3 regions of the Mesorhizobium australicum WSM2073 genome follow, and region 1 is predicted to be linked to each of the others. Evidence: riboswitches for the same ligand, from Rfam matches in the RefSeq annotation. Region 1 holds a riboswitch; each other region holds the start of a gene.
The links. A riboswitch is a leader RNA that binds a small molecule or an ion and turns the genes downstream of it on or off. The one in region 1 is predicted to bind cobalamin.
Positions count from the first base shown of each region.

Region 2: linked by a shared signal. The riboswitch ahead of MESAU_RS32290 (aromatic ring-hydroxylating oxygenase subunit alpha) and the one ahead of MESAU_RS17305 (DUF1636 family protein) in region 1 are both predicted to bind cobalamin.
Region 3: linked by a shared signal. The riboswitch ahead of bluB (5,6-dimethylbenzimidazole synthase) and the one ahead of MESAU_RS17305 (DUF1636 family protein) in region 1 are both predicted to bind cobalamin.

Region 1 covers NC_019973.1:3,603,838-3,613,650, reverse strand. Annotated here, with positions in the region: gene nuoF (NADH-quinone oxidoreductase subunit NuoF) at 1-485, opposite strand, end outside; partial or broken gene nuoE (NADH-quinone oxidoreductase subunit NuoE) at 508-1,509, opposite strand; gene MESAU_RS17330 (NADH-quinone oxidoreductase subunit D) at 1,510-2,700, opposite strand; gene MESAU_RS17325 (NADH-quinone oxidoreductase subunit C) at 2,700-3,302, opposite strand; gene MESAU_RS17320 (NuoB/complex I 20 kDa subunit family protein) at 3,307-3,888, opposite strand; gene MESAU_RS17315 (NADH-quinone oxidoreductase subunit A) at 3,879-4,244, opposite strand; gene MESAU_RS17310 (winged helix-turn-helix domain-containing protein) at 4,579-5,778, shown strand; cobalamin riboswitch at 5,808-6,014, shown strand; gene MESAU_RS17305 (DUF1636 family protein) at 6,053-6,481, shown strand; gene cobW (cobalamin biosynthesis protein CobW) at 6,484-7,521, shown strand; gene cobN (cobaltochelatase subunit CobN) at 7,541-9,813, shown strand, end outside.
Region 2 covers NC_019973.1:397,341-407,153, reverse strand. Annotated here, with positions in the region: gene MESAU_RS01865 (alpha-ketoglutarate-dependent dioxygenase AlkB family protein) at 1-458, shown strand, start outside; gene MESAU_RS01860 (nucleotidyltransferase family protein) at 518-2,002, opposite strand; gene MESAU_RS01855 (glycosyltransferase family 2 protein) at 2,002-2,679, opposite strand; gene MESAU_RS01850 (glycosyltransferase family 2 protein) at 2,681-3,433, opposite strand; gene MESAU_RS01845 (hypothetical protein) at 3,430-4,479, opposite strand; gene MESAU_RS01840 (PqqD family protein) at 4,512-4,943, opposite strand; gene MESAU_RS01835 (FAD-binding oxidoreductase) at 5,085-6,185, opposite strand; partial or broken gene MESAU_RS32290 (aromatic ring-hydroxylating oxygenase subunit alpha) at 6,263-7,509, opposite strand; cobalamin riboswitch at 7,623-7,824, opposite strand; gene MESAU_RS01825 (DUF680 domain-containing protein) at 8,317-8,517, shown strand; gene MESAU_RS01820 (DUF680 domain-containing protein) at 8,586-8,792, shown strand; gene MESAU_RS01815 (DUF680 domain-containing protein) at 8,862-9,068, shown strand; gene MESAU_RS01810 (DUF680 domain-containing protein) at 9,139-9,387, shown strand; gene MESAU_RS01805 (ABC transporter ATP-binding protein) at 9,461-9,813, opposite strand, start outside.
Region 3 covers NC_019973.1:5,184,289-5,194,101, forward strand. Annotated here, with positions in the region: gene MESAU_RS24980 (pirin family protein) at 1-377, opposite strand, end outside; gene MESAU_RS24985 (DUF2277 domain-containing protein) at 417-683, opposite strand; gene MESAU_RS24990 (exodeoxyribonuclease VII small subunit) at 776-1,027, opposite strand; gene MESAU_RS24995 (histone deacetylase family protein) at 1,031-1,957, opposite strand; cobalamin riboswitch at 2,143-2,318, shown strand; partial or broken gene bluB (5,6-dimethylbenzimidazole synthase) at 2,390-2,995, shown strand; gene MESAU_RS25000 (hypothetical protein) at 3,112-4,095, opposite strand; gene MESAU_RS25005 (TetR/AcrR family transcriptional regulator) at 4,186-4,794, opposite strand; gene MESAU_RS25010 (MFS transporter) at 4,915-6,135, shown strand; gene ribB (3,4-dihydroxy-2-butanone-4-phosphate synthase) at 6,155-7,255, opposite strand; gene aroC (chorismate synthase) at 7,382-8,488, opposite strand; gene MESAU_RS25025 (DUF1344 domain-containing protein) at 8,672-8,935, shown strand; gene MESAU_RS25030 (histidine phosphatase family protein) at 8,957-9,544, opposite strand; gene fabI (enoyl-ACP reductase FabI) at 9,597-9,813, opposite strand, start outside.

The DNA of each region.
Region 1 (9,813 bases):
TAGATTTCAAAATCGTAGCCCGACGTGTTGTTCTTGCCGATCAGCTTGGCCTCGTAGGCCTCCTCGATCGCCCGCTGCAGCGCCTCGCGCTCGCGGATGAACTCGCCGCGCACATAGATGTAGGCGGCAATCGCGCCCATGGCGAAGCCGGCCAGGAACGCGCCCTCGACCAGCGTGTGCGGATCGTTGCGCAGGATGTCGCGGTCCTTGCAGGTGCCGGGCTCGGATTCGTCGGCGTTGATGACGAGATAGCTCGGCCGGCCGTCGCTCTGCTTGGGCATGAACGACCATTTCAGCCCGGTCGGGAAGCCGGCGCCGCCGCGTCCGCGCAGTCCCGACGCCTTCATCTCGTTGACGATCCACTCACGCCCCTTGGCGACGATGCCGGGCGTGTTGTCCCAGGCGCCGCGCGCCATGGCGCCGGCCAGCGACTTGTCGAAGAGGCCGTATATGTTGGTAAAGATGCGGTCTTTGTCCTGAAGCATTTTTCGTCCCTCAGACCGGCTTCTTGGTCGGCTTGGCGGCAGGCTGCTTGGTCTCCGGCGCCTTGAAGGCGCTGCCCGGTTCGGCCCGGTTCTTCGGCCCATTGCGTTGTTTTGGAGTCGCCTCGACTTCAGGAGCGGCCTTGTTGGCGTTGGCGGCCGAGTGAAGGGGTGGCGCAACGCTAGCCGCGTTCTCGGTGACCGGCGCGACCTTGGCCGGCGACGGCGTCTTCAACGTCGGGTTAGTCTCTGGCGCGGCGGTCTTCGGCCTGCTGGATTTCGACGGAGCAACCGGACCAGGCGCAGCTGGGGCGGCCGGTGCCGGCACCGGCGCAGCGATGATCGCGTCGGGCGCTGCCTTCGCGGCCCTGGCTGCTTCCCGGGCTTCACGGTCGCGGGTCGACTTGAGGATCGCCTTTTCGCTCTTCAACGTGGTCAGGCCGGAGGCCGGCTCCGAGCCGGTGCGGCCGTTCTGCGGTCCCGGCGTCACCGAGGCGCCCTTGCCCGCATCGTAGAGATCGATGATTTCAGCCAGCCGTTCCGGTGTCAGATCCTCGAACGTATCCTTGAACACCATGACCATCGGCGCGTTGACGCAGGCGCCGAGGCACTCGACCTCTTCCCACGACAAGGTGCCCTTGTCGTTGGTGTGGAATTGGTCGTGATGGATCTTCGAGCGGCACACATCCATCAGCGCTTCCGAGCCGCGCAGCATGCAGGGCGTGGTGCCGCAAACCTGGATGTGCGCACGGGTGCCAACGGGGTTCAACTGGTACTGCGTATAGAAGGTCGCGACCTCGAGGCCGCGGATACGCGGCATGCCGAGCATGTCGGAGATGGTCTCGATCGCCGCCTTGGTGACCCAGCCCTCCTGCTCCTGCGCTATCATCAGCAGGGGAATGATCGCCGACTGCTCGCGGCCCTTGGGATACTTCTTGATCCATTGCTTCGCCGCTGCCGCATTCGCCCGGTTGAAGGCGAAGGAGGCTGGCTGGACGCTGGCTTCTGCGAGACGGCGGACTGACATTTAGCGATCGACCTCACCAAACACGATGTCGAGGGAGCCGAGGACGGCGGTGACGTCGGCCAGCATGTGGCCGCGGCAGAGGAAATCCATGGCTTGCAGATGCGCGAAACCGGGTGCGCGCAGCTTGCAGCGGTAGGGCTTGTTGGTGCCGTCGGAGACTAGGTAGACGCCGAACTCGCCCTTTGGCGCCTCGACCGCCGCATAGACTTCGCCGGCCGGCACGCGGTAGCCCTCGGTATAGAGCTTGAAGTGATGGATGAGCGCTTCCATCGAACGCTTCATCGCCTGGCGCTTGGGCGGCACCACCTTGCCGTCGAGGTTCGACACCGGGCCGGTGCTTTCCTTGCCGAGCAAGAGATCGATGCACTGGCGCATGATCCGTGCCGACTGGCGCATTTCTTCCATGCGCACGAGGTAGCGGTCGAAACAGTCACCATTCTTGCCGACAGGAATGTCGAAATCCATTTCCGAATAGCATTCATAGGGCTGCGACTTGCGCAGGTCCCACGGCGAGCCCGAACCACGGACCATGACGCCCGAAAAGCCCCAGGCCCAGGCGTCGGCCAGCGAGACGATGCCGATGTCGACATTGCGCTGCTTGAAAATGCGGTTGCCGGTGAGCAGCCTGTCGAGATCGTCGAGCGATTTCAGGAAAGGGTCGATCCACTTGCCGATGTCCTCGACCAGCTGGCGCGGCAGGTCCTGGTGGACGCCGCCCGGACGGAAATAGGCCGCATGCATGCGCGAGCCCGAGGCGCGCTCATAGAACACCATCAGCTTTTCGCGCTCGACGAAGCCCCACAGCGGCGGCGTCAGCGCGCCGACGTCCATGGCTTGCGTCGTCACATTGAGGATGTGCGACATGATACGGCCGATTTCGCAATAGAGCACGCGGATCAGCTGGCCGCGCCTCGGCACCTCGATGCCGAGCAGGCGCTCGGCGGCCAGCGCGAAGGCGTGCTCCTGGTTCATCGGCGCGCAATAATCGAGCCGGTCGAGATAAGGCAGCGCCTGCAGATAGGTTTTTGCCTCGATCAGCTTCTCCGTACCGCGATGCAAGAGCCCGATATGCGGATCGACGCGGTCGACGACTTCGCCGTCCAACTCCAGCACGAGGCGCAAAACGCCGTGCGCGGCAGGGTGTTGAGGTCCGAAGTTGATGTTAAAGTTGCGGACGGAGGTTTCAGCCATTACTGCTTTGCCTTCTCATCCCCTGGCAGCACGTAATCCGTGCCTTCCCATGGGGACAGAAAATCGAAATTGCGGAATTCCTGCTTCAGTTCCACCGGCTCGTAGATGACGCGCTTGGCTTCGTCGTCGTAACGCACTTCGACGAAACCGGTGAGCGGGAAATCCTTGCGCAGCGGATGGCCTTCGAAACCGTAGTCGGTCAGCAGGCGGCGCAGGTCCGGGTGGCCCGAAAACAGCACGCCATAGAGATCGTAGGTTTCGCGCTCGAACCAGTCGGCGCCGGGATAGACGCCGGTGATCGAAGGCACCATCGTCTCCTCGTCGGCCTGCACCTTGATGCGAATGCGCACATTCTGCTTCGGCGAAAGCAGGTGATAGACGACGTCGAAGCGCTTGGCCCGCGACGGATAGTCGGCACCGCAGACATCGATGATCGAGATGAACTGGCAGCGCGCATCGTCGCGCAGGAAGGTCATCACCTCGATCAGGTTTTGAGGCTCGACGTGAACGGTGAGCTCGCCATAGGCGAATACCGCATCGCCGAAGCGGCCAGGCAGCTTCTCGCCGAGATAGGTCGACAGTTCGCTTAAGGAGGCGGCCATGGATTTACCGTTCGATCGTGCCGGTGCGGCGGATCTTCTTCTGCAGCAGAAGAATGCCATAGAGCAGGGCTTCGGCGCTCGGCGGGCAGCCGGGCACATAGATGTCGACCGGCACGACGCGGTCGCAGCCGCGTACCACCGAATAGGAATAGTGATAGTAGCCGCCGCCATTGGCGCAGGAGCCCATCGAGATGACGTAGCGCGGCTCCGGCATCTGGTCGTAGACCTTGCGCAGCGCCGGCGCCATCTTGTTGGTCAGCGTGCCGGCGACGATCATGATGTCGGACTGGCGCGGAGACGCGCGCGGCGCGACACCGAACCGCTCCGAATCGTAGCGCGGCATCGAGGTGTGGATCATCTCGACCGCGCAGCAAGCCAGACCGAAGGTCATGAACATCAGCGAGCCGCTGCGCGCCCAGGTGATCAGCGCCTCGGTCGAGGTGACCAGAAAACCCTTGTCGGCAAGCTCATTGTTGATTTCGAGGAAGAAGGGATCGTCCTCCCCCACCGGCCTGCCGGTGTTGGGATCGATAATACCTTTGGGCTTCGGCGCGACGAGGGTGCCTGAACTGTCGTTCAATCCCATTCCAGCGCTCCTTTTTTCCATTCATAGGCAAAGCCGATGGTCAGCACTGCCAAAAACACCATCATTGACCAGAAACCGAGCATGCCGATCTTCGAGAAGGACACTGCCCAGGGGAAGAGGAAGGCAACTTCCAGGTCGAATATAATGAACAGGATCGACACCAGGTAGAAGCGGATGTCGAATTTCATGCGGGCATCGTCGAACGAGTTGAAACCGCACTCGTAGGCGGAAAGCTTTTCGGGATCGGGGTTGCGATACGCCACCAGGAACGGAGCCGCCAGCAGCGCCAGGCCGACGACCAGTGCCACGCCGATAAACAGGACGATGGGCAGGTACGAACTGAGAAGTGCGTTCATGCAGCGGCTTTCCGTTGGCGCCAATCCACTTTGACTACAGCACCGAACCTTAATGCGGAAGCGTGACAGATTAACCGCTGAACCGTTTTAAGGGGCCTATGCTGCAACGCGGCGAGGGTTAGCGCAGCACTTCCAGCGAAGCAAGTCAAACCTTGTTCAAAACACCGAGCTGGACGGCATTCCGGGAGAAACTGGTCCCATCCGCTCCTGTTTGATTTCCTTCGCTTTTAACTCCACTTTTCTCTCCTGACAGGGTTGCCGCCAAAACCCTGCTAGCATGGACGGGAATCACGCCGGCAATGACGCCAGACAGGTCCATCAGGGACGCATACGCATGAAGGAAAAGATCTCGCTTGCCGCCGCGCGGCGCATCGCGCTCGCCGCCCAGGGATTTCTCGATCCCCGCCCCGCCGGCACGCCGGACCGCCGCCATTTCGCCCGCGTTCTGTCTCGCACCGGCCTGTTGCAGATCGATTCCGTCAGTGCGGTGGTGCGCGCTCATTACATGCCGCTCTATTCGCGTCTCGGCCCCTATCCCCTCGCTTTGCTCGACAACGCCGCCGTGACGCGCAAGCGCACCGTCTTCGAATATTGGGCGCATGAAGCCTCGTTCCTGCCGGTCGAGACCTACCCACTGATGCGCTGGCGCATGCAGCGCGCCGAGCAAGGCGATGAAATGTATCTGGGGCTGGCCAAATGGGGCCGCGAGCACGCAGCCTATATAGAAGAGATCTACCGCGAGGTCGTCGCGCGCGGGCCGATCGCCGCTTCGGCGCTCGAAGGCCAGAAAGGCTCCGGTGGCTGGTGGGGTTGGAGCCATGCCAAGCACGCCTTCGAATGGCTGTTCTGGGCCGGGCGCATCACCACCGCGCACCGGCGCGGCTTCGAGCGCTTTTACGACCTGCCGGAGCGCGTGCTGCCGCAGGCGATCCTCGATCTGCCGGTACCGACGCCTGAGGACGCGCATCGCGAATTGCTGCGCATTTCCGCCCGTGCCCATGGCGTGGCGACATCAGGCGACCTGCGCGATTATTTTCGACTCTCGCCGGCCGACATGAAAGGCCGGCTGGAGGAACTGGTCGAGCTCGGCGACTTGCTGCCGGTCCGTGTCGAGGGCTGGGACAAGCCGGCTTACCTTCACAAGGACGCCCGTATCCCGCGCAAGATCGAGGCCCGCGCTCTGCTGGCGCCGTTCGATCCGGTCGTCTTCGAGCGTTCGCGCTCGGAGCGGCTGTTCGACTTCCATTACCGCATCGAAATCTACACGCCGGCCGACAAGCGCCAATACGGCTACTATGTCCTGCCTTTCCTGCTCGGCGACAGGATCGTGGCGCGCGTCGACCTCAAGGCTGACCGGCCGGCCAGTGTCCTGCGCGTCCATGCCGCCTACGCCGAGCCCGGCACACCGCCCGAAACCGCAGCCCAGCTCTTCGAGGAATTGAAGCAGATGCAGGGCTGGCTTGGCCTCGAGCGCATGGAAATAACGCCTGCCGGCGACCTCGGCCCGGCGCTGTCCGACATCGCGGTGTCGTAAGCTCGCGTTGACACCGCTGCCCGCAAGAGCCTAAATCCCATCCAGACGGTCTCCTCTCGGCAAAGGGAGGAGCCAAGAGGGAATGCGGTGCGGGATTGAAGATCCCAAATCCGCGGCTGTCCCCGCAACTGTGAGCGAAGAGCCAAGGCCGAAAGCCACTGGGATTGTCCCGGGAAGGCGGCTACCCAAGGCGATGACCCGCGAGCCAGGAGACCTGCCGTCTGGAATGCAAGAGTCCGATCGCCTGGCGGGTTTTCCGGGCAAGGAGCCTGATGTGGATCGCGACAGCAGTTTTTCGGCTGAAACAACCGACATTTCGTCCGGCGGGAATCATCCCCTGGCCGGCATCACGGTCATTGTCTGCGCTTCCTGTCGCGACGAGACCGGCTCCGACGCCCATCCCCGGGCCGGCGAACTTTTGGCCGAAGATACGCGCCAAGCCGCCTCGGGCGAGAAGATTCGCATCCGCACGGTCGAATGCCTCGGCAATTGCAAGCGCCGCCTGAGCGCCGCGATCCTGCGCGACGGCTGCTGGAGCTATGTGTTCGGCGATCTGACCGCGAGCAGCGGCGCCGATCTGGTCACCGGCGCGAAACTCTTCGCCACCTCGAGCGACGGCCTCATTCCCTGGCGGGGCAGGCCCGATAGCCTCAAGCGCGGCCTCGTTGCCCGCATCCCTCCCCTCGACATGCTGAAAGACTGATCATGACAACATCTCTGTCCCGCGTTCCCTGCACCGTCGTCACCGGCTTCCTCGGCGCCGGCAAGACGACACTGGTCCGCCATCTCCTGGAAAATGCCGGCGGCAAGCGGATTGCCATCATCGTCAACGAGTTCGGCGACATCGGCATCGACGGCGAGATCCTCAAGGGATGCGGCATCGACACCTGCCCAGAGGAAAACATCGTCGAACTGGCCAATGGCTGTATCTGCTGCACCGTGGCCGATGATTTCGTGCCGGCGCTCGACCAGATCCTGTCGCTGACGCCTAAGGTCGACCATATCCTGATCGAAACCTCGGGCCTCGCTCTGCCCAAGCCGCTGGTCCAGGCTTTCCAGTGGCCGACGGTGAAGAGCCGCGTAACGGTCGATGGCGTCATCGCCGTGGTCGACGGTCCCGCACTGGCGGAAGGCCGCGTCGCCAACGACATGGACGCCCTGCAGGCGCAGCGCGCGCAGGACGAGAGCCTCGACCATGACGACCCGGTCGAGGAAGTGTTCGAGGACCAGATTGCCTGCGCCGACCTGATCATCCTGTCGAAGAGCGACCTGATGGATGCCGCCGGTTCAGCCCGCGCCAACGCCATTATCAACGAACACTCCGCCCGCGCCGTGAAGATCGTGCCGACGTCTCATGGCAAGGTCGATCCCTCGGTGCTGCTCGGGCTCGGTCTCGCCGTCGAGGACGACATCGAGAACCGCAAGTCCCACCATGACGGCGCATTCGATCACGAGCATGACGACTTCGACACGTTCATCGTCGACATTCCCTCGATCGCCAATCCCGACGAGCTGGCAAAGCGCGTCGCCGCGGCCGCCGAACAGGAAAACGTGCTGCGCGTGAAAGGCTTCGTCGAGGTCGGCGGCAAACCTATGCGGCTCCTGCTGCAAGCCGTCGGCCCGCGCGTCAATCATTACTACGACCGCGCCTGGACCGCTGGGGACGACCGCCGCTCGCGGCTCGTCGTCATTGGCCTCAAGGGGCTGAACCGCCCGGCGATCGAACGTATCCTCGCCGGCTGATTTTCAGGCCCGGGCCGCGATGCACATCCTCACCACGACCTCCGCCTCGCTCGACGATCTCGCCGAGCCTGTCGATCTCAGGCAGGTGCCGGCGGATATCGTGGCCCTGTCCTTCACCGACAGCGATCTCGCCGGACTGGCTGCGGCGTGGAAGGCCGATGCCGGTCGCCTGCCCTCGATGCGGCTGGCCGCACTGCGCGACCTGCGCCATCCCATGTCCGTCGACCTCTGGATAGACAGCGTCGCCCGCCACGCCAAAATCATCCTGGTGCGCATCCTCGGCGGCTACGACTGGTGGCGCTATGGCTGCGACCAACTGGCGGTGATTGCCCGCGAACGCGGCATCAAACTGGCGCTGCTTCCCGGCGAAAGCCACGACGAGGATCTTAGGCTGGTCGAAGCCTCGACGCTGCGGCGCGCCGAACTGGACGGCCTGCTCGGCTATTTCCGCGAGGGCGGCCCGGCCAATATGGGCGCGCTGGTGCACAGGCTGGCAGGCTTGGCTGGACAGGATGCGCCCGTCGCCAACCCGGTCAGCGTGCCGAAGGCCGGTTACTATCAGGCTGGATTGGGGGTCGCGGAGGAGCCGACCGGTTCCAATAGCGGCACTCCCATTATCCCGATTCTCTTCTACCGATCGATGCTGCTCGCCGCCGATGTCGCCCCGATCGATGCGCTGGCCGAGGCTTTGCGCTCCAGGGGATTGGCACCGGTCTCGATCTTCGTTTCCAGTCTGAAGGATCCGGTGTCGCTTGCGTTCGTCGAAAATGCCGTCGCATCGCTGAAACCCGCCGCGATCGTCACCGCGACCGCGTTCGCTTCCGGCGCCGAGCCCGGCGTCGAAACCTTGTTCGACCGCGCCGGCGTGCCCGTCTTCCAGGTCATCGTTGCCACCACGCGCCGCGACATCTGGGAAAACAACCAGCGCGGCCTGGCGCCCGCCGACCTTGCCATGCATGTCGTGCTGCCCGAACTTGACGGCCGCATCCTCGCCGGCGCCATTTCCTTTAAGGCCGAGAGCGATATCGATCCGGCGCTTGGCCATCGTGCGTTGGCGAACCGCCCGGAACTGGATCGGGTGGAGCAAGTGGCGGGTCGAGTCGCGGCTTTCATCCGGCTGCGGGAGACAAGACGGGAGGAGCGCAAGCTCGCGATCCTCATTCCCGATTATCCCAGCGCCCCTGGCCGCACCGGCTATGCGGTCGGGCTGGACGTGCCGTCCAGCGTGCTGGCCATGCTGCACGACTTGAGCGAACAGGGCTATGCCGTTGACGGGATTCCGCAAACGCCGCGTGAATTGCTGGATTTGCTGGAGCGGGGCAGTGATGGGCTGGGGTTGAATGACTATCTCGACTTCTCGAAAGAGTTGCCGACATCGGCGATTGCTGCGGTAAAGGCTGCGTGGGGCAGAGCGGAAAATGAGACAGGTCTTCGCTCGCACACACCTTCGCTATCAGGCAAACACCACTTCCCCTTCCGCGCCGCGCATTTCGGCAATATCACCGTGGCACTCGCCCCCGACCGGGGCCGCTCGGCCGACCGTCGCGCCGACTACCACGATCCGACCCTCCCGCCGCGCCATGCCCTGATCGCCTTTGGCCTGTGGCTGCGCAAATCGCTCGGCGTCCACGCTCTCGTCCATGTCGGCGCCCACGGCACGCTGGAATGGTTGCCCGGCAAGACCGTCGCGCTGTCGCCAACCTGCTTTCCCGAGATCGTCACCGGCGCATTACCCGTCATCTATCCGTTCATCGTCTCCAATCCCGGCGAAGCAGCGCAGGCCAAACGGCGTATTGCCGCCGTCACGCTTGGCCATTTGCCGCCGCCGCTTGCAGGCGCAGGGCTGGACGAGGACCAGCACGAGCTCGAGCGACTGGTCGACGAATACGCCCAGGCCGACGGGCTCGACCGCCGTCGCCGGGACCGGCTCGCCAGGCTGATTGTCGAAACTGCGCAAAAGACCGGCCTTGCCTCGGAAGCCGGCGTCGCCAAGACCGACGCGCCCGACGAAGCGCTGCGCCGCATCGACGCCTGGCTCTGCGACCTCAAGGATTTCGCCATCAAGGACGGGCTGCACATCTACGGCCGCGTCCCCAACGACGAACCAGACTCCGTGCGCCTGCAAAGCGCGAACGCCGAGAAAGCCTCCCTGCTCGCGGCGCTCGATGGCCGTCACGTCAAGGCGGGCCCGGCCGGCGCACCCGCGCGCGGGCGCTCCGATGTTTTGCCCACCGGCCGCAATCTGTTCACCTCGGATCCGCGAATCATGCCGACGCCGACCGCATATGATCT
Region 2 (9,813 bases), 3.0 Mb from region 1:
TCGGCTGGGTCACCGACAAGGAACGCGGCTATCGCTACCAGCCGACGCATCCGCTGACCGGAGAGCCGTGGCCGCCTATCCCCGACAGTCTGCTCGACCTGTGGCGGCAGGTGTCGGGCTATCCCAATCCACCGCAGGCCTGCCTGATCAATTTCTACACGCCGGAAGCGAAGATGGGCCTGCATCAGGATCGCGACGAGGCCGATTTCTCAGCACCCGTCGTCTCCGTCTCGCTGGGTGACGATTGCCTGTTCAGGGTCGGCCAGACTACCCGCGATGGCGCCACCAAATCGTTCAGGCTCAAAAGCGGCGATGTCGTCGTGCTTGGCGGCGAGGGCCGTCTTGCCTTCCATGGCGTCGACCGCATCTACCCTTCGACCTCGGCGCTGCTCAAGAATGGCGGCAGGATCAATCTGACGTTGCGGCGGGTGACGAAGCCCGACGAGGGCGCCGTATAGGCGAGGGTTCGCGCCCCGCACGGCGCCGCCGACCTTTGGGCGACCAGCGATAGTTCAGTTCAGCGCAGCGGTGAAAAAATCGCCGAGACCAGATGGAAAGGCAAAGCGCCGTAGGCGGCGACCGTCGCCTGATCGTCCCATTGGCGGAACTGCCGGGACGGCCGCGCTTCCAGCGTCAGGGCATGCTGTCGGCCATCGAACGTAACCTTGCCGCGAAAGCACAGCACCCGCTCTCCACCAGACCGGCTGATGGCCATCGCACGCAGACGCGCGACGTGGTCGTCGCCCACATTGATCTCCATTTCGATGCGGCGCCGGACCGGCGGGACGCTGATCCTGATCGTGATGTCCAGCATCATCTCCCCTGCCGTCGCAGGGCACGGTATGGTCTGCGAGAAGGCCAGGGGCGACTGTCCTTCCAGCGGCTCGCGAGGTGCCTGCCTGCCGCGCCATGCTCTGCCGCGCCATGCCTTGGCGGGCGGCTCCTGCCGCAGCCGACCGCTCTTGCGTCTCAGCCGCAACTGCTTGGCGAAGCCGCGCGACAGCCAGGTCAGCCTGCCGAAGTCGGTTCGCGGCTTGGCCTGCAGCACCGCCGACCAGCGTGCAAGGCCGGTGCGGTCGGCCATCTCCAGCACGCGCGCCAGCACCTTGTCAGGCACCGTCACGCCAACATCGAGCGCAAGGTAGGAAAGCGCCACCGCCGCGGCAACGGCAAGGCCACGCCTGGCGACGACATCGAGGAACACGTCCCAGTCGACGCCGCCGGCGCGAATGGCCACCGCGCAATCGACCAGCCAATCGCTGTGGGTGTGGGCATCGAGCCCGCCATGCGCGATGGCGAGCGCGACGCGGTCCGCCGGCGACGGCACCAGCACACCGACACCGCTGAATTCGGCCGCCGCCGCGCGCCGCCAGATCGCCTGGTCATCCTCGTCGCTTTGCTGCGAACCGTCATAGGCAAGCTGGTGCAGGTCGATATCGCCATAACTGCCCTTGAAAAAATTCATCGAGCGCAGCGACGCCAGCCTTGTCCTCAGATATTGGGGACTCACCCCGGTGGCGATCTGCCAGTCGCCGTCGCGCAGCACGCCGAACGCCGCCGGCATGTCCTGCGGCCGCACCAATATGTCGATGTCGTGCGCCACCCGGCCACGCTGCGCCGAGGCGTTCAAGGCAATGCGGCTGGCACCCTTGATCAGCATCACCAGGCAGCCGGAATCCGTCATCGCCTGCAGCGTCGGTTCGGCCTCGCGCATCGCCATGCGCGACTTGGTCCACAGCATCTTTTGCAGGCCGACAAGGCGCGGATACGCGGAATGGCCGGCCAATTTCCGGCCGAACCGGTCGCAGATCGCGGCCAGCAGCCGGTGTTCCCTGAAGGAGACGAGGTCGATGTCGTTCGCGCTTAGCCACTGCAAGGCGCAACCGGCAGCCGCGCCCTCATCGGCAAGAAGGGCGGCCTTGAGCAGTTGGTCGAGCCCGCCCGTCGGCCAGGACCAGCCATAGTCCGGGAAACGTCGGCTGATGCGGCGAATGCCCGCCATCAGCCCGCGCCGGCCTTGTTCCGGGCCCGTCGCAGCATGGCGAGCCGCGCCACTTCGAGATAGCCGCGGTCGCGCGCCGCATCGCGGCCATAGGACAGGCTGCCGGGCCTGATGCGGCGCAGCGCCAGCACCTCTTCCACCATGTCGAGGGCAAGGCCCGTCTCGCGTGCCCGCGCGATCCAGTCGATCATTTCGCCGCGGCCGCCCGGCGGATCGACGATTGGTCCGACGGTCTCGGCGGCCTCGCGCCGGATCAGCATCGTGGTCCGCGACCAACCGGGTACGATCGCGTCCTCGGGTGCATCGGGCCGGTCATTGCGGAAGTTTCGCAAATGGCAAAAAACGCCCGACGTTGCGGGATGCCTTTCGAGATGCGCGAGCTGTGTTTCGGCCTTGCTCGGCAGCCACAGATCGTCGGCATCGAGTGTTGCAATGAGCGGCGTCGACAAGGCGGCGATGCCCCTTGTCGTGGCGCTCCCAGGTCCGGCATTTGCCTGGCGCAGCAATTGCAGCGGCAGGTCCGTTCCGCCGATCGCCGCCGCGAGATCGTCGCTGGATCCATCGTCGACGATCACCACCAGCTCAGGCCGCACTGTCTGCGCCGCGACCGATCGCAGCGTCTCGGCGATGGTGCCGCTGGCGTTGAAGGCCGGTATGACGACGCCATAGCTCCGCATGCTACATGAAGCGCCAGTTGGCGAGTTCTTTGACATCGAATATGCCTTCGATCCCGCGCAGTGAAGGGTCGGCCTTGCGCCGTTTCATCGATTTGTGGATGGCCCGCAAGAATTCCCGAAGGGATGTGTCGACCTGCTTCGTCATGTTGCCGGGATGACGTCGGTAGTAAAGCGATACGGTATCCGGCAGGACGAATCTGGGGCCGCTTTCAAAGGTGCGCAGCAGGTAGTCTGTGTCTTCGGCCTGGCCGAAGGCCTCATCGAAGCCGCCGATCCGTTCGATGAGCTTACGCGAGAAAATGCCCGACGACAGATGAATTCCCCGCACGGTCATGAAATGGCTGCCGGGGCAGGGTTCCAGCAGATCGTCGTCGATGTGTTCGACCATCATCATCAGGGAATAGGTAAGCTCCAGAGCGGGGTCGGCGTCAAAGCATGCAATATCGGCCTTGAATCGTCCCGCAGGCGAGACATCATCCGAATCGAGGAACGACACGAGCTCCGTTTCCGGCGTGAGCAGTCTGAGACCAGCGTTGCGAGCCCGGGTCACGCCCATGTTCTCTTGCCGGAAAAGACGAATGCAGGGGTTCTCGGCCATCATCGAACGCACGGCCTCCGGCGACCCGTCGGTCGAGCCGTCGTCGATCACGATGATGTCGAGATCGGCGGCATCTTGCTGCCGCACGAGCGAGCGCAGCGCCGAGACGACATAGCGCTCGCGATTGTACACAGGCATGATCACGCTGAGCTTCACCGGGCGCCTCGTGTCAGGAAATCCTCGATCGTGCGGGCGATCTCTGCCGGGTCGATGCCGAGGGACAAACGGAAGCACGGCAGGTGGCGCGTCAATTCGCTGAAGAAGCGAAAGCCGCTTTCGCGCTCGCCCGGCATCTGGGCGATGCCGGACGGCGCCAAGGCAATCATGGCATCCCTGCGCGACACCGGCATAATCGAACTTGCTCCGCCTCCGCTGATATGTGGCACCACCAGCGCGACGATGTCCAGCATGGCGGGCACCGGCCGAGGCGCGATATCATGAATATGGAACGTGTGCTTGCCTTGCCAGTTCAGCGGGCCTTGCGCCGTTAGCCGCTGCCGCAGGCCAAGCCGGGCGAAACCTTCCGTGTCCTGCTTCAACGTCGAAAAAAGGGGGCGCGCGGTCACGCCGTCGGTGAGATCGATCAGCACATAGTCGTCGCCGACACTGTCGAGCCCGTTAAGCAGGCCGGCGGCGACGGTCCCCGATTTCCCGGCCCCGCCCGAGCCGGCAAGCAGAATACCGTTGCCGTCGATGCCAAGCGTGCCGGCATGCGTCAGCCGCATGCCGCGCGCGGCATATTCCCAGTGCAGGAAGGCGCGCAGCGGTGCTCCCGGCTCCCAGGGCGGAAAGGCATCGGCCGAGGCCATCAGCTGCACGCCGACGCGGCGGTGCGGATCGTAGACCTGCCAGAAATCCAGGTCGTGGAAATGGTGCCCGCGCAAACCGGCTTCGGCGAGCCGTTTGGCAAAACCGTGCTCGGTGAAATGGGCATCGCCCCAGTGCGCCGGCTCCGGGATGCCGTCAACGCCGGGATGCGCGATGAAGATGCGACCCGTGGACGGTGCCGGCTGGTCATGCCCGGGCTCGACAAAAGCATGGCCCAATGCATCGGCAAGCACGCCGTGACCGAGATGCACGGTCAGTTCAAGCCAGGGCAGGCGAACCTTTCGCATGGTCGGATAGCACGCGGCCGCGCCTTCAGCGGCGGCGATGAGATACCTGGCGTAATCCGGCAAGGTTTCGAGCGTGACGCGCGGCATCAATCGCCTTCCATCACGCTGCGGCCGCCCCGTCAGGAAGCCTGCTTGACCGCCGGCCAGCCGAGAGGTTCCTCGACCTCGTGGATGGGATCAACGACGATCAGGTCGGCGAGGTCGTCGTGAATGCTCACATTGAGCGGCTCGTTCGTGGCGGCAAGCTCGGCAGGCAAATCGCCCGGCAAAGGCTGCGCCGCCGCGTCCAAGCGCACCAGCAAACCCAATTCGACCAATTGCGATATGAAGCGTTCGAGTTCGGCCTGGCCTATTGTCGAGCCGCCGGCGCTCAGCCCGACCAGAGCCTGGGCGTCCGCGCCGGATGAAAGCGCCTGCCATACCTTGCTGCCGGAATCGGAAAAGCCGAAATATTTGCCATTGGCAAGATTGAGCACCACGGCCTCGCCATCGAAAGATTCGAAAACGATATCCCGGCTCGCTACCGCATAGGCGTGGGAGTCATGCGTCATTGTTGCCCCGTCCTGCATTTCCTGCCCGCCAGCAGGACCGCTTCCACCAACAACGCCTGTAAACTTTCAGGTCTTCCTTGGCAAGGTAACCTTTGCCGGCAACGCGGGACCATTTCCGGGTTCAGTCGAAAGCCGGGCGGATCAAGCCTCGATTTCAAGCGGCGACAATGGCTTGGAACAACAGGCCAGGATGAAGCCATCATCGATCTCATGATCGAGGATGCCGCCATTGTGGCTCATCTCGACGCTGCCGGAGACTTTCTTCACTTTGCAAGTTCCGCACAGGCCGAATTCGCAGGCGGCCGGTATTCGCACACCCGAGGCGCGCGCCGTCTGCAGCACGGTCTGGCCGGCGACACAATCGGCGTCGACATCCGAAAGCGCGAAGCGGATCGGCGTCGCGGCTTGGACGCAAATCGCCGCGCCGTCTTCAGCCGGCGAGGCAAACGGCGCCGGGATTTCCTCCGCCGCCGGCGCGGCAAAGCTCTCCTGATGGTATTTTGCCATGTCGAAACCGGCGGCCTCCAGCATGCCGCGCACGGCGCGCATGAAAGGGTCGGGGCCGCAGCAGAAGATTTCGCGTTCGCGGAAATCGGGCGCCAGGAGCGGCAGTCGGATGGCGTCGATGCGGCCCATATGGCCGTACCAGCCCTCGCGGCTCGACCGCTCCTCGATCATGAAGCCGAGCGACAGCCCCGGCATATGGCCGCCGAGCAGTTCGAGTTCCTTGCGAAAGATGATCTCTTCCGGACGCCGTGCGCAATTGACGAAGCCGACATCGGTCCACGGCGCGCAGTCGTTCAGCCAGCGCAGCATCGACATCATCGGCGTCACGCCCGAACCGGCCGAGATGAACAGGTATTTCGCCGCCGGGTGGCTGTGCAGCGAAAAGTCGCCGCCCGGTCCATAGGCCTTGACGTGCGAGCCGGGCGTCAGGTGATCGAACATCCAGCGCGTGCCGACGCTGCCCGCCTGCGCCTTCACCGTCACCGCGATCGAGAATGGCCGTGACGGCGATGACGACAGCGTGTAGGTGCGCATCAGCGGGCCGTCCGGTGTCGGCAATTCCAGCGTGACGAACTGGCCCGGCTTGTAGCGGAACCAGGTCTGGTTGTCGGAGCGGAAGGTGAAGGTCTTGACGTCGGGCGCCTCGTCGCTGACGCCGGTTACTTCCAGCACCTGCAGCCTGTCGTTCCACGGCGCCATCTGGTCGAGGTGGCGATAGAGGCCAAGATCAGTCATGGCGTTCATCCCTGCATACCTTTCATTTTGGGCGTGTCGTGATCCCAAAGCCGCTGCACAGTTTTGGCCGACATGCGCTAGGCGACACTGCGCAGAGCAGGCCGGCCGTCTTCGGAAAGCCGTGGGCCGATAAAGCGCGCGTACCAGTCAACGAACTGGATGACGCCGCCCTCGTGCAGCTCCGAATAGGGACCGGGCTCGTAGGCCGGCGACAGGATGCCGAAGGCGTTTTCCTCGACGATGCGGCGGTCCTGGTCGTTGGTCTCGGTCCAGACATGGGTGAGTTCGGCGAGATCGTAGTCGACGCCTTCCACGGCATCCTTGTGGACCAGCCATTTGGTCGTAACCGCTGTTTCCGTGGCGCTGACCGGCAGCACGCGGAACGTCACCGCATGATCCACGAGGATATGGTTCCAGGTTGTCGGGTAGTGATAGTGCATCAGCGTCCGATCCGGTCGGCCGAGACGCTGTCGGACAGGTTCTTCTTCACCGCCCGCTTGCCGGTCATCGTGTAGCTCTGGGCATCGCGCAGCAGCGGCGCGCGGGTGGCGCGGTATTGTCCAGCCGGGTCGATGCGAAACTTGCTGGGCAGGCCAACAGCTTCGCACCTCGCCCAGTGGGCCAGCATCTCCGGATCGCTGTCGGCGCCTTGCACGCCGGTCACGGTCGGCGCTTCCGGGAAGGTCTTGCACAGCTCAGGATGATTGCCCGCGCAATGGTAGCATTCGCGGTTGTTTTCCCAGACCAGCTTCCAGTTGCCCTTCTCGATGATCGTGCTCTCGAAGGCGATCTTGGCCTCGCTCAGCCGGTGCGGCAGGAGATAGGGCTCGATCATCGCCCGCATCGGCGCGAAGTCGGCGGGCTCCTTGGCCAGGCAGATGAAGACATAGCCGGCGACGCTTTCGCAGGCGACCGGCTTGAGCCCGAACTGGCTCTTGTCGAACCCATCGGCCATCTGGCGGGCGAACAGCAGCCGGCCGTCGAGTTCGTAGGTCCACTGGTGATAGGGACACACCAGTTTGGCGGCCATGCCCTTGTCGGTGTTGCAGACGCGGCTGCCGCGATGGCGGCAGGAATTGTGGAAAGCGTTGATCTTGCCCTGCTGATCGCGCACCAGCACGACCGGATAATCGCCGATCTGCACGGTGATGAAGCTGCCCGGCTTGGGCAACTCGCAATCATGGCCGATGAACAGCCAGTCGCGATACCAGATCAGTTCCATGTCAAGCTTGAAGTAGTCCGGGTCGGTATAGAAGGGCTGTTCCAGCGAAAGGCCCTGTCTGCGGCCGTTTAAAAGCCTCAGCATGTCGTTGCGCGCGTCCATGTCCTGTCCTCATTTTCAAGGACTGAACTGGTGGTGATGGAGGAAGGACTGGGCGCAAGCCGGCGAAAGCCGGACAACACCATCCGCCCCTTGACCGCCCACCGCGATCAGTCGAGTTCTAGCGATCTCGGGCTGGTTTCCGGGCTCTGGAGTTGTCCTGGCGGACCATCGCGACACCTTCCCAGGCTTTCGCCCAGTGGTCTCCCGTTGCGACTTGAACTCCACCACCGTTGCGGGGGCAGCGCCGGAATCTGACCGGCTTCCCAATTCTCCGCTCCGTCGTCACGCAGCGGCACCTGAGATCGCTCGATCTAATCACGACAGGGTTTGCGACATCGGCACGAAAGCGACATCGCATCCATGCGGCGCGACACATACGCGGGATCGTCCCGGCGCGGTTGCAGCGGGGGAATCGCCTTTTCTCGCCAGGCGCGCGGGCACCGTTTTCGACCCTCAGCCGGGCCGGAAAAGGGTTAATGGTTTCGAAAAGTGACTATTAGCAGAGTCTAAAATCGAACCGAACGGTTCGTTTCTGTTGACGGTGCGTGCAGGACGGTGTGAACGCCCAGCCTTCCGACACAGTTGGTGATCGGGTCGTGACCTTAGACAACTGTTTGATATCAAATGGAAAAATGAGACATGTAGAAGGCGTTGGTACAATTTCAAGTGGTGGAGTCATGGTCCACGCTGAACAACTTCGTGATTGGAAACGGCAAGGGGGCTCTCCCACATCGGGGCTGTCCGAACGACGCGATTTAATCCCAAGACACGCCGCTAGACGGACGGGAAAAATACTGGAGTACAAAAATGAAAAAGATCATTCTCACTGCCGCCGCCCTTCTGGCTATTTCCGGCAGCGCCTTCGCTAGCAGCGACCATTATGGTTCGAACGCCGCGACCCCCACGGCCACTGTCGACAGCTCCTACACCGCTTCGACCAAGAAGTCGGAGCCGGCTGCCCAGACGCCTGTGACGGGCGCCGACCACAACCTCTTCGGCAACAATTAATAGCCATCCCTGGCACGCGGCGGGTGACCCTGCCGCGCTGGTGGACCTACAAATTCAGGAGTATTAAAATGAACAAGATCCTCATTGCTGCCGCCGCCGTTCTGGCCCTCTCCGGCAGCGCTTTCGCCGGCAGCGACAACTATGGCTCCAACGGCGCCAACCAGGCTGCTGCCGCTTCGACCGACAATTCGAACACCGCGTCGATCGGCAAGTCGGCTCCGGCCACCTCGGCGCCTGTCCAGCAGGGCAGCGACCGCAACCTCTTCGGCCATTAACGGCCATCCCACGGCCGGTGGGCTCTGGCCCGCCGGCAGCCGGACTTCCAAAATTCAGGAGTACCTAACATGAACAAGATCCTTATTGCTGCCGCCGCCGTTCTGGCCCTTTCTGGCAGCGCTTTCGCCGGCAGCGACAACTATGGCTCCAACGGCGCCAATCAGGCTGCTGCCGCTTCGACCGACAATTCGAATACCGCGTCGATCGGCAAGTCGGCTCCGGCCACCTCGGCGCCTGTCCAGCAGGGCAGCGACCGCAACCTCTTCGGCCATTAACGGCCATCCCACGGCCGGTGGGCTCTGGCCCGCCGGTCCGCGGGACTTCCAAAATTCAGGAGTACCTAAAATGAACAAGATCCTCATTGCCGCCGCCGCCGTTCTGGCCGTCTCCGGCAGCGCCTTCGCCGGCAGCGACAATTATGGCTCCAACGGCGTCAACCAGCCCACTGCTTCGTCGACTGTCAATGTCGATACGTCGCATACAGGTGCGATCCGCAACAGCGATTCGCCTGTCTACAAGCTGCTCAACTCGTCCGGCGACGTGCAGAAGCCGGCCCATCAGGGTGCCGATCGCAATCTCTTCGGCAACAACTAACCAGCCTGTGCAGACAAGAAGAGCGGCGGGCCAGGCCCGCCGCTCTTGTTCTTTCATTACCGGACGGCCGTCTTCAGGCCGCCTTTGCTTCCGCTTCGTGGAGGGCAAAGGAGCGACCATCCGCATCGAAGATATGGAGATCGCCGGCATTGGCGGTCAGCCGCAGCGTCGAGCCGCGCTTGACCTCGACATTGCCCGGCAGCTTGGTCACCAGCGGCAGGTCGGCCCGGCCGATATCGACATAGACCAGCTGGACCTCGCCAAGCTGTTCGAGATAATCGACGGTCCCCTCGAACAGATAATCCGCACCGCTGGCGATCGCGAGATCTTCCGGCCGTACGCCGAAGCTGACCGCCGCTCCCTTTGCCGAAGCAGGTGTCGCGATCGGCACCGTCGCCTTGCGGCCGCCGACATGGCTGACGATGG
Region 3 (9,813 bases), 1.6 Mb from region 1:
CGCAATTCCTGCGGCGTGCGCTCGGAGTGGACGATGCCGCGACCAGCCGTCATCAGGTTCACGTCGCCGGGTTGGATGACCATCTCGGTGCCGAGCGAATCGCGATGCCTGATCGTGCCGTCGAACAGATAGGTCACGGTCGACAGGCCGATATGCGGGTGCGGGCGGACATCGAGCGCCTGGCCGGCGCGCATGATCGCGGGACCCATTCGATCGAAGAAGATGAACGGCCCGACCAAGCGCCGCTTGGCGGTCGGCAAGGCGCGACGCACCTCGAAACCGCCAATGTCCTTGGCGTTAGGGATAACCATCAGCTCGATCTGGTCGCTGGCGAAGGCATCGCCGGCCTCAGGGTCCTTGCCGGGGAAGAAGCTCATGAACTCTCCTCGTCAGCGGTCAGTGGGCGCTTGGGCATATCAGGCGAACCGGATCGCCGCTTTCGCTTTTAATTTGGCCGCCACCTCTTCGCGATTGCGAGGATGCTGGTGGGTTTCGAGGGAATCGAGCAATTCGCGTGCGGATGCCGCGATGGCTTCGACCGCATGATCGAACGCATGCTGGTTCTTGGCAGAAGGCCGCGTCGTGCCGCTCAGCTTGCGGACAAACTGCAGTGCCGCGTCGCGGACTTCGTCGTTGGTTGCCGGCGGATCAAAATTGAACAGGGTCTTGATGTTTCTGCACATCGCTTCCGTATCTCCTCTTGTCCGTTTCAATCGGGACGAACTGTATCCTCAATGATGATCGTGTCCAAAAACCGGTAAGGCTGCTCCGGACCTCAGTCCGCGTCGAGCGGCTCGGTTCCAACCGGCTTGCCGTCGCGCGACAGCCTGATCTTCTCGACCTTGTCCTCGGCGGCCTTCAGCAGCCGGTCGCAATGAACCTTCAGCGCCTCCCCGCGCTCGTAAATCCGGATCGACTGGTCGAGCGGCACGTCGCCACGCTCCAGATCATCGACGATCTTCTCCAGTGCGTCGAGTGCCTGTTCAAAGCTCATCGCCTTGACGTCTTCGTTGATCTCACCGGTCATCATTCATCCTTTCATCAGTCGCCCGACATGTGCGGCGACCGAAAATGCCAATCCCTGCAGATCGTAGCCGCCCTCGAGCAGGCTGACGAGCCGGTTGCCGCCGTGGATTGCGGCGCGCTGCATCAACTGGCCGGTCGCCCAGTCGAAATCGTCCTCGGTCAGATTGATTTCCGCCAGCGGGTCGCGATGGTGCGCGTCGAAGCCTGCCGAAACGATAATCAGATCCGGCGCGAAATTGTCGAGTGCCGGCAGCACGCGCGACAGGAACGCATCGCGAAACACCTCGCTGCCCGTCCGAGGCGCCAGCGGCGCATTGACGATGTTGCCGGCGCCGGTCTCACTCTTCGCGCCCGTGCCGGGATAAAGCGGCATCTGGTGCGTCGAGCAATAGAGCACCGAGGGATCGTCCCAAAAAATATCCTGCGTGCCGTTGCCGTGATGCACGTCCCAGTCGACGACAGCGACACGCTCGGCGCCATGCTTCCTCTGCGCATGGCGCGCTGCGATTGCCGCCGTGTTGAAGAAGCAGAAGCCCATGGCCGTGGTCTTTTCGGCATGGTGGCCGGGCGGGCGGGCGGCGACGAAGACGTTGTCGGCGCGGCCCGCAAAGACGTCGTCGACGGCGGCATTGGCGGCACCGATCGCCGTAATCACCGCCTGCCAGCTTTTCGGGCTGGCGGTGGTGTCGGCGTCGATGCGGGCAATGCCTTCGTCGGGGATGGCGGCGCGGACACGCGCGACGAAATCGGCGGGATGCGCGTAGAGGATGGTCGCCTCGTCGCCTTGCGGTGCCTCGACGCGGTCAAGCGCGGCAAAAGCTTCGTCGTCGAGCACGCGCTCGATGGCGCGCAGGCGGTCGGGCCGCTCGGGGTGACCGGGCGGCGTGATGTGTTCGAGAAAGATCGGGTGCGTGTAGAGACGGGTGGCCATGCCCCCTATCTAGTGCCCCGGCGTCGTGATGGCCATGCGTTGCGGCTTGATCGCTGGGGAAAATCGAACCTGCGTCTATTCATGTCGCTGCGGGCATTGGCGGCGCCGGCCCTTCGGCGTAAGGTCGCAACCACTGCCTGGTGCCCGCCGGGCTGTTTGTTTTAGCCGCATTTTGCGACGCCAAGTGATTCCACTTGGCTGCAAATGCCCTGGCGGGAGAATCGGGAACACGGTTGAACTCCGTGGCGTGCCCAACGCTGTGAGGGGGACCGCGCCGGTAAATGCCACTGTCGATGACGGGAAGGCACCGGACGCGGGTTGATCCCGAGCCAGAAGACCGGCCTGGCAGGCATCGTCATCCGCATGGTCAGGCGGATGACATCGATTGCAATCGCAAGGGGACAAGCGATGCCGGAAGCTATGACCACTCCAATGGGCGATGGATTTGACCAGATTGCGCGCGACGCTGTTTACCGCGCCATCTTCACGCGGCGCGACGTCCGCAGCCATTTTACATCGGAGGCCATCGACGACGAGGTGCTGGCGCGGCTGCTGCTTGCCGCCCACCACGCGCCGTCGGTCGGCTTCATGCAACCTTGGAATTTCATCGTCATTCGCGATGCCGCGCGGCGGGCGGAAGTGCGCGACCTGTTCCTGGCCGCGCGAGAACGGGAACTGCCTGAAATCGAGGCAGAACGGCAGGCGCTCTACCGCAAGCTCAAGCTCGAAGGCATTTGCGAAAGCGCTCTCAACATCTGCATCACCTGCGACCGCGAACGCTCGAAAGGCTCGCCGCTGGGGCGCTGGCACAATCCGGAGATGGATCTCTACAGCACGGTCTGCGCGGTGCAGAATTTCTGGCTGGCGGCACGCGCCGAAGGCGTTGGCGTCGGCTGGGTCAGCATCATCGAGGCGCAAGCGCTGAAAAGCTTGCTGGGTATTCCCGATCAAGTGACGCCGATCGCCTATCTCTGCGTCGGCCGCGTTTCCGAATTCGCACCGAAGCCGGATCTCGAAACACACGGCTGGGGCCGGCGGCTGCCGTTGCCCGAGCTTATCATGAGCGAGACTTTTCGCGGACAAGGCGAAGCGCCGCTCAAATCAGCAGTGGCGCGCCTCGGTACCGCCGCCGGTGCGCCCGCGAGCCTAGCCGATCAGCGCGTCGCGCCGGCCGTGCCCCAGCGCGAACCGCCGAAAGTGGAGAGCGCCTTGTCCTTGAGTTCCCTGAACTTCGACGAGGCTTCGGCCAGCCTGGCGTCCCAGGCGGCATCGGGCACCTGACCCTCGATGGTCTTGAAATAGACCTGCATCAGGCAGGCAATGGCGAACGGCTCAATGAAGGCCGCCTTGAAAGCCCAGGCAAAGACGATTGCCAGCACGAAAGCCCAGCCGGCGAGCTGCCCGGGCATGACGTAAAGAATAGCGGCTGCCGGAGCCAGCATCAGCAGGAAAATCACGAACGACACGCCCCACATGATGACCCCTAGCCAGACGGCATTCTTGACCATGGTCTTGCCGTTCTGGGCGTAGAGCACAACGCCTTGGCGCGCGGTTTCGAACGGCGAGGACGAACTGATGCGGATGTTGTAGCCGAGAATGATCTCGTCGACATAGGTCAGCGACAGGCGAATCACCGTGTTGAGGAACGAAACCAGGCCGCTCAGGCCAGGAATGGGCAGGAAGGCCGCGATGCCGCCGAGCAGGCCGGTGATGGCGCGTATGGCGCCCTTGACCAATTGGTCGACGACGAAAAGGATGTTGGCCTCGGCAAAACGCTCGGTCACGACCTCTTTCGCGTAGGCGATCTGGTTCTGGCCGTGGGGAATATCATTGCCGTCGATCAGATGCACCATGACGGCGATATGGCCCGCCTTGACGACGTAGAGAATGTATTCGCGGATCCAGTAGACGGCGATCGAGACGATGCCGAAACCGACCACGCCGCCCCACATCGCAAAAGACAATGGTCCGTCGGGATCGGTGGAAATATGGCCGACGCCATAGCCGACGGAGGCGCCGGTGCCGGTGGCCACGATGTAGGCCAGCGTGATGCCGAAATAGACGATCATGCGAAAGACAATGAAAGGCCAGGTCCGCATCATGATGGACACCGACCTGCCGATATCGAAATCCCACATGCCCCGAATCTCCCCTCAGAGATGGCTGCGGAGGATGCGCTCAAACCGGCTATTGTCAATTGCAGGCAGTGGCGGGACTGCCATGGTGGTTCATCTTGAAAGCGCTTCCGGCTTTTTCAGCAGGCCTTCGAGCAATTGCTTGAACGCGGCCACCACCATCTTCGATGTCGCTTCGGGATCTTGCGAATTGGCGATGCGCTGCGCGGCCTGGCTGCTCGCCCCATTGATCAGCCGCGCTGCCGACTCCGGGTCGACGCCGGGGACGACCACCCCTTCCCGCTGCAGCGCTGTCAGATGATCGGTCATTGAACCGACGCAGGCATTGGCATTCGACCACAGTGCCGGATCGCCCAGCACAGCCGGACCATCCCGGAACATGATGCGCTGGATTTCCGGCTCCAGCGCCATTTCGATATAGGTGGTGCATTCGTCGACGAAATGCTGCCAGCGGGTCGGCGCCCGCGACGCGACCTCATTCACCCGGGCCGCCATTTCCGCGTCGATTTCGGCGATAACCGCCTCAAGCAGTCCCTTCTTGTCGCCGAAGTGATGATAAAGGGCGCCGCGCGTCAGCCCGGCCGACGCGGTGAAATCATCCATCGACGCTTCGGCATAGCCGATGGTACCGAAAGCCTGGCGTGCCGCGGCGATCAGCTTGGCGCGTGTCTCGGCGATCATCTCCTTGCGCGGTCGATGCATGCTTCTGGCCTTACTTACATACGCTCCGTATGCCAATTGACATACGCGACGTATACTCTATTTAACACTTATACGTCTCGTATGTAATTGTTGAATCGCCCCTTGTCGAGGAACAGGATCATGCAAAACCCCTATTCGGAAATCTTTCGCGCTCCCGGAGCCAGGGGCTTTGCCGCCGCCGGCTTCATGGCGCGCCTGCCGATCGCCATGGCGCCGATCGGCATCGTGGCGATGCTGTCGCAGACGCGTGGCGAATACTGGGTGGCGGGTGCGGTTTCGGCGACATTCGCCTTGGCCAATGCCTTCCTGGCGCCGCAGATATCGAGGTTGGTCGACCGCCTCGGCCAGACGCGGGTTGTCGTACCCACCACCATCATCTCTGTGCTCGCATTCGCGGCCCTGATCGCATCGGCCAATCAAGACTGGCCGGTATGGACGCTGTTCGCGTCGGCGCTGCTGGCCGCGGCGATGCCAAGCATGCCGGCCATGGTGCGGGCGCGCTGGACCGAGATTTTCCGGGGCCGGCCCGAGATGAACACCGCCTTCGCCTTCGAGTCGGCGGCGGACGAACTGGTCTATATTGCCGGCGCATCGCTATCTGTGGGCCTCAGCGCCGCGCTGTTCCCGGAAGCGGGCGTTGCCGTCAGCACGCTGTTCCTCGCCTTGGGCTCGACAGCCTTCATTCTGCAGCGTTCGACCGAGCCGCAAGTGCGGCCGGTGGACCATGGCTCCAGCGGCTCGGCAATCCGCCTGGGGCCGGTCCAAATCATCACCTTCGCCATGATCTTCATCGGCGCGACCTTCGCGACGACGGAGGTGAGCACGGTGGCGATCACCAAGGAACTCGGCCAGCCGGGCACTGCCAGTCTCGTCATCGGCGTCTATGCGCTGGGCTCCTTCGTGCTCGGCATCATCATCGGCGCGCTCAACCTGAAAGCACCGCTGCAACGCCAGCTCGCCATCGCGGTTGCCTTGGTCGCGCTCGGCACACTGCTGCCGCTTACCGCCAGCACCGTGCCAGCGCTCGCGCTGACTGTCTTCATCAGTGGCGTGGCGATCTCGCCGACCTTCATCACCGCCTTCGGCCTGATCGAGCGGCATGTCCCGGAAGCGATGCTGACCGAAGGCATCACCTGGGTAACCACCGGGATCGGCATCGGCATGGCGCTGGGCTCCTTCGCCGCCGGCGCCGTGGTGGATGCATTCGGCGCCCAGAACGGATTCTGGGTCTCGGTGACGTCAGGCGCTATCGCGCTGATCACGGTGCTGCTCGGCCAGCGCAGCCTCGCCACCCACGAATGCGAGTTGGAAGGATGCGAGGCGGCAATCCCGGCCGAGTGACAGGCAGGGTTTGTCGAGATCAGAGGATCTCGGTCTTGGCGATGTGAATGCCAAAACCCTCGAGGCCGACATAGTGGCGTTCGCGCGAGGCAATCAGGTTAATGGATGAAATGCCGAGGTCCTTCAGGATCTGGGCGCCAAGGCCGATCTCGCGCCATTCGCTCTCGCGCCGGCGCGCCTCTTCATGGTCCTCGCGGTCGCCTGGCGCCGGCCGGTTGCGCTCCTGGTGGGCAACGCCGACCGAGCCTTCCCTGAGATAGACAATGACGCCGCGCTTGCGCTCGCCCATCGCCTTCATGATGCCGTCGAGCCGGTGGCTGGTTCCGAACACGTCGGTCACCACATCCTCCGAATGCAGCCGCACCGGCACCTCCTCGCCATCGCGGATGTCGCCGAAGACGATGGCGACGTGATGCATCGTGTCCCAGGGCAGCGTGTAGGTGAAGACCTGCGCCTTGCCGCCCAGCGTCTCGATGTCGGAGCAGGCGACGCGCTCGACCAGGGTCTCCTTGCGCTGCCGGTAAGCGATGAGGTCGGCGACCGATACCTGCTTGAGGCCATGCTCCTCGGCGAAAGCCGCGACCTGCGGGCCGCGCTTGACGGTGCCGTCGTCGTTGACCAGTTCCGAGATCACGCCGATCGGCGGCAGGCCGGCGAGCTTGCACAAATCGACCGCCGCCTCGGTATGACCCGAGCGCATCAAGACGCCGCCCTCGCGCGCGATGAGCGGGAAGATGTGGCCAGGGCGGACGAAATCGGAGGCGCCGACATTGCCGTTGGCGAGGTTGCGCACGGTCAGCGTGCGGTCGTCGGCCGAAATGCCTGTCGTCGTGCCATGCTTGAAGTCGACGCTGACGGTAAAGGCGGTGGTGTGAGCCGAATCATTGTCGGCCACCATCGGCGCGAGGTTCAGCCGTTTAGCCTCCTCGCGCGGCATCGGCGTGCAGACAATACCCGACGTGTTGCGAACGATGAAGGCCATCTTCTCCGGCGTGCAATGGACGGCGGCGACGATCAGGTCGCCCTCGTTCTCGCGCCCGTCATCGTCCATGACGACGACGATCTCGCCGCGTTCGAAGGCGCGGATGGCTTCGACGATCTTCTTCTGGTCATAAGGCATGGAACGCTCGCTTTGCTCGCAGGGCAGTAGGGGAATAGGGCAGTAAGGCAGTAGGGGAAAGGAAAATCCTGGCTGTTTCGGCTGGCTGCGTAACCTACTGCCCTACTGCCCTACTGCCCTACGGCCCTATTCCCCTCCCTTCCCCGTCTGTCCTCTGTGCCGCAGATAGTGGTCGGCAATGGCGCAGGCAACCATGGCCTCGCCGATCGGCACGGCTCGGATGCCGACGCAGGGATCGTGGCGACCCTTGGTCATCACCTCCACGTCGTTGCCGTCCTTGTCGATCGACTTCCGGGGCGTCAGGATCGACGAAGTCGGCTTCACCGCAAAACGGGCGACGATCGCCTGGCCCGTCGAGATGCCGCCCAGGATGCCGCCGGCGTTGTTGGACAGGAACACCGGCTTGCCGTCATTGCCCATGCGCATCTCGTCGGCATTCTGTTCGCCGGTGATGCGGGCGGCCTCGAAACCATTGCCGATCTCGACGCCCTTGACGGCGTTGATCGACATCAGGCCGGACGCGATGTCCTGGTCGAGCTTGGCGTAGATCGGCGCGCCGAGGCCGGCAGGCACACCGTCGGCGACGATCTCGATCACCGCGCCGACCGAGGAACCGGCCTTGCGGATGCCGTCGAGGTACCGCGTGAAAACAGGAATCGAAGCCGGATCCGGCGTGAAGAACGGGTTCTCGGCATCGCCGATGAAATTCCAGTTCCAGTTGGCGCGGTCGATGGACTTTTCGCCCATCGACACGAGCGCGCCGCGCACCACCATGCCCGGCACCACCTTGCGGGCGAGCGCGCCGGCAGCGACCCTGGCAGCGGTCTCGCGCGCCGAGGAGCGGCCGCCACCGCGATAGTCGCGCACGCCGTATTTGACGTCATAGGTGTAGTCGGCATGCCCGGGCCGGTACTGGCGGGCGATCTCGCCATAGTCCTTGGAGCGCTGGTCGACATTCTCGATCAGCATCGACACCGGCGTGCCGGTGGTGATCATCGTCTCTCCGTCCTCGTCCAAGACGAAGCCTGAGAGGATCTTCACCTCGTCCGGCTCGCGGCGCTGCGTGACGAAGCGCGACTGGCCCGGGCGGCGCTTGTCGAGTTCGGCCTGGATTTCATCGCGCGTGAAACGGATACCCGGCGGACAACCATCGACCACGCAGCCGAGCGCCGCGCCATGGCTCTCGCCCCAGGTGGTGACGCGGAAAAGATGGCCGAACGTGTTGTGAGACATGGAAAGTGCCCTGCCCGGCATCGAAACCGGCTGAAGCCAGCCTTCTATTGGCGTTTTCCACAGTGGTCAAACTGTGATCCGACGGATTTAGTTTTGACACATTCGGTTGGTTTCTGCTCTCCTCCATTCGCCGTTGAGGATCCGCCGCCACCCAGGCCGGCGCAATGACCAAAGAGGACGATGATGCGTACCCTGATTGGCGCTGTTGCCGCCACGCTGCTGCTCTCCACCGCCGCCTTTGCCGGGCAGACCGAAGGCCTGATCAAGAAGATCGACAAGGATGCGCTGACGCTGACGCTGGACGACGGCAAATCCTACAAGCTGAACGCCGAAACCGATCTCGATGCGCTGAAGCCGGGGATGGACATCGTCATTGCTTACGATGTGACTGATGGCGAAAACGTCGTCACCGACATGCAGCTGCCGGGTGACAGCGACACGAACTAGGAGTTGGCGTCACCGGCGTCCCTAAAGCCACTCCAGGCTCCTGCCTTCAAGTTTGAGCACGCGATCCTGCGGTATCTCCAGGTTCGCGGCCTCGTCCTCGGGCATGTCAAGCACGAAGCGAAACAGGGTGCGCATGACGCCCCCGTGCGTCACGCAAATCGTCTGCCCCCGAAGTTCACCGAAGCATGGCTTCACCCGTTCGAGCAGCATCTGGTAACTCTCCGCGCCTTCACCTGGCGGCTGAAAATTCCACTTGTCCAGCGCGCGGGATCGGCTCGCGCCGGGCGACTGCCTCTCAAGCTCGGCGAAGGTAAAACTCTGCCAATCGCCGAAATTGACTTCAATCAGTCTGATATCGGTTCGATAGGCGAGCGGATCGAGCCTCATGGCGGCGCGGATGCGTTCCATCGTTTCGCGCGTGCGTCTCATCGGACTGGCGACGAAGTCGAATTCCTGGGGAGCGCCGACGAGTTCGGCCAGCCGATGCCCGTTTGCGCTCGCCTGTTCGCGGCCGAGAGCATTGAGATCGGTATCGGCCTGGCCCTGAAGCCGGAACTCGGCATTCCACGCGGTCTGGCCGTGGCGCACGATATAAACCAGCGGGTACATCAGCTCTTCCGGAGATCGGGCCAGGGCCTGGAAGGAGGAAAGGCGGGGAGACCTAATCCTTGACCGTCGAAATATCTGGAGCGTCGACCGCTTTCATGCCGACGACGTGGTAGCCGGAATCGACATGGTGCACTTCGCCGGTGACGCCACGCGACAGGTCGGACAGGAAATAGACGCCGGAATCGCCGACCTCTTCCTGCGTGACCGTCTGCTTCAGCGGCGAATTGTATTCGTTCCACTTCAGGATGTAGCGGAAGTCGCCGATGCCG